3 regions of the Alteromonas macleodii ATCC 27126 genome follow, and region 1 is predicted to be linked to each of the others. Evidence: predicted binding sites of a transcription regulator. Region 1 holds the regulator's gene; each other region holds the start of a gene.
What was found. The regulator LexA, encoded in region 1, represses DNA repair genes until DNA is damaged. The targets are predictions, from matches to a motif close to TACTGTATNNNNATACAGTA.
Positions count from the first base shown of each region.

Region 2: the regulator LexA is predicted to act here: its motif matches at 1,904-1,923, upstream of dinB (DNA polymerase IV).
Region 3: the regulator LexA is predicted to act here: its motif matches at 1,386-1,405, upstream of uvrD (DNA helicase II).

Region 1 is NC_018632.1:4,538,610-4,541,901, reverse strand. It holds gene MASE_RS19325 (COG1470 family protein) at 1-1,438, shown strand, start outside; gene lexA (transcriptional repressor LexA) at 1,551-2,177, shown strand; gene coxB (cytochrome c oxidase subunit II) at 2,760-3,292, shown strand, end outside.
Region 2 is NC_018632.1:3,781,758-3,785,049, reverse strand. It holds gene nqrF (NADH:ubiquinone reductase (Na(+)-transporting) subunit F) at 1-276, shown strand, start outside; gene MASE_RS16165 (FAD:protein FMN transferase) at 414-1,439, shown strand; gene nqrM ((Na+)-NQR maturation NqrM) at 1,449-1,682, shown strand; gene dinB (DNA polymerase IV) at 1,955-3,028, shown strand; gene MASE_RS16150 (DUF1653 domain-containing protein) at 3,245-3,292, shown strand, end outside.
Region 3 is NC_018632.1:162,338-165,629, reverse strand. It holds gene MASE_RS00735 (sensor domain-containing diguanylate cyclase) at 1-98, shown strand, start outside; gene cysE (serine O-acetyltransferase) at 196-1,002, opposite strand; gene uvrD (DNA helicase II) at 1,465-3,292, shown strand, end outside.

The DNA of each region.
Region 1 (3,292 bases):
CGAAAGCGGTGCCAACCAATGGCTATACGGTAGCGGGTTCAGCGACGCATTTGTTGTGCTGGGTGATATGAATAACGATGGTGTAGATGAAATCATCGGTGCCGATAGTTGGAATGATATCTCAATCTACTCAGCAGTATCGAAAAGCAGTTTGGCAACGGCGGAACATGGTGACATTTGTGATATCGCCTATAGTAAAGAAAGCCCAGCTACAGAAGGAATAGTGGTTGTCTCCGAGTGTCAGTGGGGACAAGTTAGAGGTTTTGCATTAGAAGCGGGACAAATCTCTGAGCAGTGGGCTCTTAACCACAACACTTACAGTGGCATGTCACTTCTCATTGACGATTTAGACAATGACAATGTGGACGACATTATTTGGACTGGTGAGAACCAAATTTTAGTAGCGCAACAAGATGCCAACGGTGAATATGCCTTGTCAGATATAAAAGGTGCGCCGCGCGCGAGTAGATATCATGCCGCGGGTTGGGCACCTTATGGCGATAATGATGAAAGAGCCGTCTTTGTTAGCGATACAAGTAGTTACGAATCATCTATTCAGATTTTATCGGTAGATAAAGAGGATAACTTTGCGATAAGTGCTGAGGTTGGCGAAGATGTCTATAACTATAGCAAACCGGTCGTTACAGACTACAACAATGACGGTGTGGGTGAGTTACTAATAGGGGCACTGGATTATAGTTCGTCGTTTAATGTCGTGAGACTTACAGATAACGCTATTCAGTGGACACTGAACAATAATCAGAATAGTGAAATTTCGTTTATTGAAGCCATTGACGTAAATAACGATAGTTACGCCGATGCAGTTATTATTGAGAACAATCGACTTAAAGCGTTTGATATCGAGAATCAGGTGCTTATCGACTCAATCATTAACGATTTTTCAATTAATGCGCTTGCTGCCTCTGAAAAAGACGGTGTGCATTATTTTGCTGTTGGGGGCTATAGTTCGCTCAAGCTCTATAAAATGCAGGATGGTGAATTTGTTGGATTGAATGAATTGGAAACCAATTGTGACCAATTGCTCACGGTAAATTTTGATAGTGATAGCGAACTTGAATTTGCGTGTTTAAATAGAAACTACAACACCATCAATGTTTATGACGTGGCGAGCGATGCATTAGAACTCAAAGACGCTATAGCACCGTCATTCTACCCTCAGTATATAGCGGCTGTTCCAACGACGTCGTCTAATCAGTCGATTCTCGCTATCTACCAGCCTAACGAGAATGACTATTCGTACAATTATTATGACAGCATCGCATATCGCGTGGTTGAGGTTGATAATAAAGGCAATGTGGTGTGGCAAAGCCCTGGACTTGGGCTCGATAATGTTGAAGGCATGCGCACACGTCAAAATAGTGATGGGGAGCTGGAGTTACAAATTAGTAACCCGAACATGGCTCTTCTCGTAAAATAAGAGGAAAGCACTTGTCGTAGGCTATTGCAGATCGCAAAAGACGCGGCAAGTGCTTGTTATTTAGTTTTAGGTGTATATACTTACAGGAACTGTATGAACAGACAGGTCTTTTATGCGCCCACTCACAGCTCGACAAACCGAAGTTTTAGAACTTATTAAAACAACCATGTTAGAAACGGGAATGCCGCCTACTCGTGCGGAAATAGCCCGTCAGCTTGGCTTTCGTTCTGCTAATGCAGCAGAGGAACATTTGAAAGCATTGGCGCGTAAAGGCGTGATTGAAATTTTGCCTGGTACGTCTCGTGGCATTAAGCTCAATATCCCTCTTGATAACGACGCACAAGAAGAAGAAGGCCTACCGTTAATTGGGCGTGTTGCAGCCGGTGAGCCGATCTTGGCGCAAGAGCATGTTGAATCGCACTACAAAGTCGATCCTGCACTGTTTCAACCCCATGCCGACTTTTTGCTACGCGTTAACGGTATGAGCATGAAAGACATTGGTATTTTAGACGGTGATCTTCTCGCTGTTCATCGCACCACTGATGTACACAACGGTCAGGTGGTTGTGGCGCGTGTCGATGAAGACGTCACCGTAAAGCGTCTAGAGAAACGCGGGCGTGAAGTATTGCTTCATGCTGAGAATGATGAGTTTGCACCAATAAAAGTTGATTTGGCGACTGAACATTTTGCGATAGAAGGCATTGCGGTGGGTGTGATCAGAAACGCTGACTGGATGTAGTATTTTAGCTTGTTTGTATAAAAGCGGCGCGTTAGCCGCTTTTTTTATGTCTTTTGTTCCTGTTTTTTTCTTCAATCTGCCAACTTAGGTTTTATCCTGCCCAGCAAACCTGTTGGTTTTCTGCGCGCTTATTTTTATCATTACTCACGTTATTCTTTCTATGAATGCTTCAAGTATTTTCCATTTTTTATTTTGAATTTTGTTTGAAATCGACATTGAGTAATCGATTACTTATTGATTTCTTAACTAGTTAGTCGAGCATTTACTTTAACCCCGTGTTCAAAATGCCTGTTTGATTCCAAGGGCATCTCACAGCAATGGCTTTCTCTTTTTGCACGTGAAATCCCCCGCGACCATTTTAGTAAATGATTAAAAATTAACCACTTCGTTAAATTTTTAATAGAAAAGACTAGACGGCACGACATTATTGCGCAATTCTTATACAGAGATTAACAAAATAATAACAATGACTCTAAATTTGTTTTACAAGTTGAGGTTATGGGTCAATCGTTCGCAAACCATTTGGTAGGGCATCGCGCAAATTAATCAGCGTCTTTGACCACGCCATTACGGAGGTGCTGAGTGAAACAACTAACGACCGTTTTCGCAAAATGGTGTTCTAGTATACCAATTTTGCTTTTTTCCCCTTTGCTTTTTGCGCAAGAAGCAAGCGAAGAAGCCTCTTCGCTTAATTTGAGACGCGGTGCTACCGACATCAGTGGGCAGGTATACGACCTCCATATGTTGATGTTCTTCATTTGTGTAGGTATCGCGGTTGTAGTTTTTGGCGTGATGTTCGCCTCAATGTATCTACATAGAAAGTCCCGTGGCGCCAAGCCAGCGAATTTTCACGAAAACGTGAAGGTCGAAATTGCTTGGACCGTTATTCCTTTCCTTATTCTTATCTTCATGGCGGTACCCGCAGCGAATACTCTAATTGCTATGGAAGACACGTCTGAGCCTGACATGACGGTGTTAGTAACAGGCTCTCAATGGAAATGGCATTACAAGTACATGGATAGCGATGTAGAGTTTTATTCTTTACTCGCCACTCAGCGCGAGCAAATAGAGAACAAATTCCAGAAAACAGATAACTACCTGCTGGAAGTTGACCG
Region 2 (3,292 bases), 760 kb from region 1:
TTCTATACAGAAGACTTCGACGAGCTAGCAGCAGAAAACGATAACTTTGAGTGGCATGTAGCACTTTCTGATCCTCAGCCAGAGGACAACTGGGAAGGTTACACTGGGTTTATCCACCAAGTACTTCTTGAGAACTACTTGAAAGATCACCCTGCACCAGAAGACTGTGAGTTCTACATGTGTGGACCACCTATGATGAACGCGGCCGTAATCAACATGCTTAAAGATTTAGGTGTTGAGGACGAAAACATCATGCTAGATGACTTCGGTGGCTAGGCGTTTAATTTAAGAGCTACTCGCTTAAAAGTTATTAAGCATATTAAAAGGGGCGTAAGCCCCTTTTTCGTTGAAGCAAAACGCAGAATGCACATAATAGCGATTGAATAATGTGCATATTAGCTAAGGACAACATCGTGATTCGATTTGCTATTCGAATTTTCCTCGCCTTTGTTGCGGTAGGTATTCTACTTCTCGCAAGCTGTAGCGACGAAAAAACGCCTGTAGTACACCTGCAAGGGCAGACAATGGGCACAACCTACAACGTTAAGTACCTTGTAGCGGAGACACCGGTAGAAGGCTTACAAGCTGAAATAGATGCCCGTCTTGTTGAAGTTAACAAGATGATGTCTACTTACGACCCAACGTCAGAACTATCAAGGTTCAATCAATACCGCTACACCGACAATTTCGCCGTATCGCCAGATACGCTAACCGTGGTTAACGAGGCACTACGCTTGGCTAACCTTAGTGGCGGAGTACTTGATGTTACCGTTGGTCCATTGGTTAATTTATGGGGGTTTGGCCCAACTAAGCGCCCTGAAAAAGTACCAAGCCAGACAGACATCGACGATATTCGCGAATATGTGGGTTATAAGAAGCTGTCAACCACGCCTACTGGCTTAAAGAAAAGTCACCCAATGCTTTATGTCGACCTGTCGACTATTGCAAAAGGCTTTGGCGTTGATGAAGTGGCGGAGATCCTTGAAAACCACAACATTGAAAACTACCTTGTAGAAATAGGTGGTGAAATGCGTGTGAAAGGTGAACGAGGCGACGGCAGTGAGTGGCTGATTGCCATTGAAAAGCCAGTTACCACTGAACGTGCTGTTCAAAAAGTTGTCTCAATAGGAGAAAACGCGGTTGCTACATCAGGTGACTATCGCAACTATTACGAAGAAGACGGCGTTCGTTATTCGCATCTAATCGACCCCACAACGGGCAAACCTATCTCACATAACCTGGTTTCGGTTACGGTAATTCATCCTTCTTCAATGACGTCTGATGGTTTGGCTACGGCGTTTAATGTAATGGGATGGGAACAAGCGATAGCGGTTGCTGAGCAAGAACAACTCGCTGTATTCCTCATTCGTCGCACAGAAGACGGATTTGAAGAGTATGCATCGCCAGAATTTGATAAACTGGTCACAGTTCATAATTAGGGGGTAGCAATGTCTACATTCATTCTTGCTTTTGGTTTCTTTCTAACAATGGTACTGGCTATGGCCGTAGGTTACCTTTTTCAGAAAAAATCAATCTCTGGAAGCTGTGGTGGCTTAGGTGCACTAGGTATTGAAAAAGCCTGTGACTGTCCAGAACCGTGTGACCGTAAAAAGTCGCGCATGGAAAAAGAAGAAGCCCGCCAGAAAAAACTAAACGAGTGGAAGCAGAACCAAATTTTGTAATGCTCAACCCATCGTTGGTTTAAGGTTTAAAAGCGCTGTTTGATACTAATCGACAGCGCTTTTTTTGTGGGTATATCTATTACGTTCTTTAATATTGAGCTCTATTGACGTTGTTTCGATGAATTCGCTCACACTGTGACTTGGTTGAAATGTAGCTAGCCGAGCCATCAGTTTTTTGGGAGATCACAACGAAATAGTGTAATTCACCACTAATAATAATATACTGTCTTTTTATACAGTTTTCGTAAGCACGTAAAGAGCAAAGGCAGGTAATGCGAAAAATTATCCACGTCGACATGGATTGTTTTTACGCCGCAGTTGAAATGCGCGACAACCCAGCCTTGCGCGATATTCCCATTGCGATAGGCGGCAGTGCCGACCGTCGAGGGGTTATTTCTACCTGTAACTATCCCGCCCGTAAATTTGGTGTGCGCTCAGCTATGGCTACAGCGTATGCTTTAAAGTTATGCCCAAACTTGACCCTCGTAAAAGGGCGCATGGATGTGTACGCTGCCGAGTCGCAAAAAATACGTAAGATATTTGCTGATTATACCGACCTCATTGAGCCTTTATCATTAGATGAAGCCTACCTAGACGTGACTAACAGTGAATTTTGCGGTGGCAGCGCCACGTTAATTGCCGAAGAAATACGCGAGCGCATTAAAAATGAACTTGGGCTTACAGCTTCAGCAGGTGTTGCGCCTTGTAAGTTTGTGGCTAAAGTGGCGAGCGATGAAAATAAGCCCGATGGAATTTGTGTTATTACTCCTGATAAGCTCGATGAGTTTGTACGCGAAATGCCACTAAAGAAAATACCGGGCGTAGGCAAAGTCACCATGCAAAAGCTTCAGCGTATGGGGCTTAATACCTGCGACGATGTTCGCCAATACCCTTTTGAGCGCATTCAAAAAGAGCTGGGTAAATTTGGCAGTGTGCTGTGGGAGCGTGCTCACGGTATTGATGAACGTGAACTATCGGTATCTCGTGAGCGAAAGTCTATCGGCGTAGAGCGCACGCTAAGCGAAGACATTCACACCTTCGAGCAATGCATAGATTTTTTGCCACATTTATTCGAAAAGCTTCAAGAGCGAATGGAAAATCACAAGAAGCGAACGGGTAAGCCTGTACGTATTCGCACGCAGGGCGTTAAGCTTAAGTTTAACGACTTCCAACTAACCACGGTAGAACACCGCTGTGCCACGCTTGATGAGGCGTATTTTCGCACGTTAATGCAGGAAGCCTTCGAACGAGCAACAGGGCGGGGTATTCGTCTTGTTGGCGTTCACATAGGCCTTGCTGCCGACCAATCAACACAGCAATTGGTGTTACCTTTTGAACCGATTTAGCCAATAAGCTCACTTGTTAAGTACTAACATGCAGTAGCCTCAATCTAACCACTTGTTATACTTAACGCACTGATACTATGCGATAGGTCGACGCTTTTTTATTACTCGATTAAAGGCCAATCCCACAGAGTTTAGTTTCTAAGACCATTTAATCTTTGGCAAATGTAAGCTATTGGCTAACCCTTACTATTTTTTTCCACTTTAATGAAGGACGTTATGGACTCGAAAGAACTTAAAACCCCAGGTCGCTACAAGCATTACAAA
Region 3 (3,292 bases), 280 kb from region 1:
TGCAGCAAAGCGATACACTCGAGACGCTCATTCAGCGCGCCGACCGCGCACTCTACGCATCAAAAGAAAAAGGCGGCAACACAATAACCCTCAAATAATGGGGTCAGAGTACATTTAATCGCTCAAATACGCTGAAGACAAAAATGTACTCTGACCCCATTATTACGAAAGCAGAAATGTACTCTGACCCCAATTTTATACGTGGGAGTTATCTTCTAGTACGTTTTGGCGCATGGATTCACATGGGCTTTGACAAACCGGTCTCCCAACCACTTTAGCTGGAACACCCACCACAGTAACGTGAGCTGGAACACTATTGAGTACAACGCTACCAGCGCCTACTTTTGAGCCTTCACCTATCTCAATATTTCCAAGGATCTTGGCGCCAGCGCCAATTAACACGCCTTGGCGAATTTTAGGGTGGCGGTCGCCCGACTCGTTACCGGTACCACCTAATGTAACGCTCTGCAAAATAGATACGTTGTCTTCAACCACTGCAGTTTCGCCCACTACAATGCCAGTTGCATGGTCAAACATGACGCCTTTACCTATACGCGCAGCAGGGTGGATATCTACACCAAAGCTTGCCGAGTTGCGGCTTTGTAAGAATAAAGCAAGCTGATGACGCCCATGAACCCAAAGGTAATGCGCCATGCGGTGTACTTGCACAGCATGAAAACCTTTAAAGTGAAGTAAGGGAGTAAGGTAATCGTTGACCGCCGCATCCCGCGCCTTAATCGCTAGAATGTCAGCAATAGCCGCTTCGCTGATGCCAGGTTCAAGTAAGTAAGCTTCATCGAAAACTTCACGAATGGCGAGCGCAGGCATAACGTCGTCTGCCATTTTGTTCGACAGAATAAAGCTTAGCGACGATTCAAAGTTGTGATGTGCAAGAACACTGGCATGCACATAGCTAGACAGCAAAGGCTCTTTTTCAGCAACAACTTGCGCTTCTTGTTTCAGCGTAGACCAAAAATCGATGGGCGTAGTAAGTGCGGTCATGAGCATGTCCCGTTATATAAAAATGCTGTGTTCTATAAGAAAATTGAGTAAGCAATCTAACTTGTTCCTTGCTGGGCATATCTATGCTGACAAAAGGGAACGCGTAAAAGTTTACCTGAGTTTGATGTGATGCAATACCGATGTAATACCGACCAAGCGCATAATTCGATCAATTTATCGAATTAATTCGTTATAGCTAATAACCGTATCGTACATGTATACATCATTAAAGCATCCTGTTCTCTCGCTGCGTCTAACTGAGTGCTTCCATTAATTTAATAGAACGTTCAGAGCGCTCGTATCTTTCATTAAATAATACTTAAAATCATGATTGCACACGAACGTATAATGCCGTTGAAGTTTATCTTCACTGGGAAAAACTGGACTGTATAAATTAACAGGCAGGTGGCATAATAGCGCGCTGCTGAATGTATAACACTATCAACTAACAGGTACCACACTATGGATGTATCTCGACTGCTAGACGAGCTAAACGACAAACAGCGTGAAGCAGTAGCAGCCCCACTATCTAACGCCCTAGTTTTGGCTGGCGCGGGCAGTGGTAAAACCCGCGTATTAGTGCATCGCATTGCGTGGTTAATGGAAGTTGAAAACATCGCCCCTTTTTCTATTTTGGCAGTGACCTTTACCAATAAAGCAGCCAAAGAAATGCGCGGCCGAATAGAGTCGTTGATGGGTCGCAGCCTGCACAATATGTGGATTGGTACCTTCCACGGGCTTGCGCATCGCTTACTACGCGCGCACCATGCAGAAGCCAACTTGCCTGAGAATTTTCAGATAATTGATTCGGACGATCAGTATCGACTTATTCGCCGCATTCTGAAGGCCATGAACCTGGACGAAAAGCATTGGGCGCCTCGTCAAATTCAGTGGTACATAAATGGCAACAAAGACGAAGGCTTGCGCCCTCAGCACATTGAAACCCACGGCGATCATATTCAAAAGACCATGCGCGAAGTCTATGCGGCATATCAAGACGCTTGCGACCGTTCAGGCTTAGTAGATTTTGCTGAACTGTTGCTACGCGCACATGAATTATGGGCTAAAAACCCAGAAGTACTAGTCCACTATCAACGTCGTTTCCGTGCAGTGTTGGTAGACGAATTCCAAGATACCAACAATATCCAATATGCATGGCTTCGTATGCTGTGTAGTGGTGGTAATAATAACATTATGATTGTTGGCGACGACGATCAGTCTATTTACGGCTGGCGCGGCGCGAACGTAGATAATATTCAGCACTTCCTGAAAGACTTCAACGAGCCTACTACTATTCGCCTTGAGCAGAATTACCGCTCTACAGGAAACATTCTTAAAGCGGCGAACACGGTTATCGACAACAATACGGGCCGTTTAGGGAAAGAACTTTGGACAGAAGACGCGCAAGGCGAGCTTATTTCTGTATATGCGGGTTTCAACGAGCTAGATGAAGCGCGCTTTATTGTTTCGAAAATCAAAGATTGGCTTAATCAAGGCAACGCCCTTACTGATACCGCTATTCTTTATCGAAACAACGCCCAGTCTCGAGTACTGGAAGAAGCCTTGCTACACGAAGGGCTGGCGTATCGCATATACGGCGGCCTGCGCTTCTTCGAGCGCCAAGAAATTAAAGACGCCCTTGGCTATATGCGCATGGTAAGCCACCCGCACGATGACGCTGCTTTTGAACGCGTGGTTAACACCCCAAGTCGCGGTATTGGTGAGAAAACCTTATCGCAAGTGCGCGACACCGCGCGAATGCACAACTGTTCAATGTGGCAGGCGTGTCAGTTGCTCATTAATGAAGGTGGCTTCAAAGGCCGCGCGCTAAACGCTATGCAAAGCTTTGTGTTGCTAATTACTGAGCTAGAGCAATCCACGTTAGATGAGCCCCTTGACCAACAAGCCGATAAAGCTATTCGCCAATCTGGTCTGTACGCCATGTACCAAGCAGAGCGCGGAGAAAAAGCCCAAGCACGTCTAGAAAACTTGGAAGAATTGGTTACTGCATGTAAAACCTTTATCGTGCCTGAAGAAGCCGAAGAAATGTCGCCTCTGGCAGCCTTTCTAGCTCATGCGTCGCTGGAAGCAGGTGAAACCCAGGCGGATAAAGACCAGGATGCCGTGCAAATGATGACCATTCACACCGCTAAAGGCCTTGAATTTCCACTGGTATTCTTAGCAGGTGTAGAAGAAGGCATGTTCCCTAGCCAAATGACTAACGACGAGCCAGGTCGAATGGAAGAGGAACGCAGACTTTGCTATGTTGGTATGACCAGAGCAATGCAAA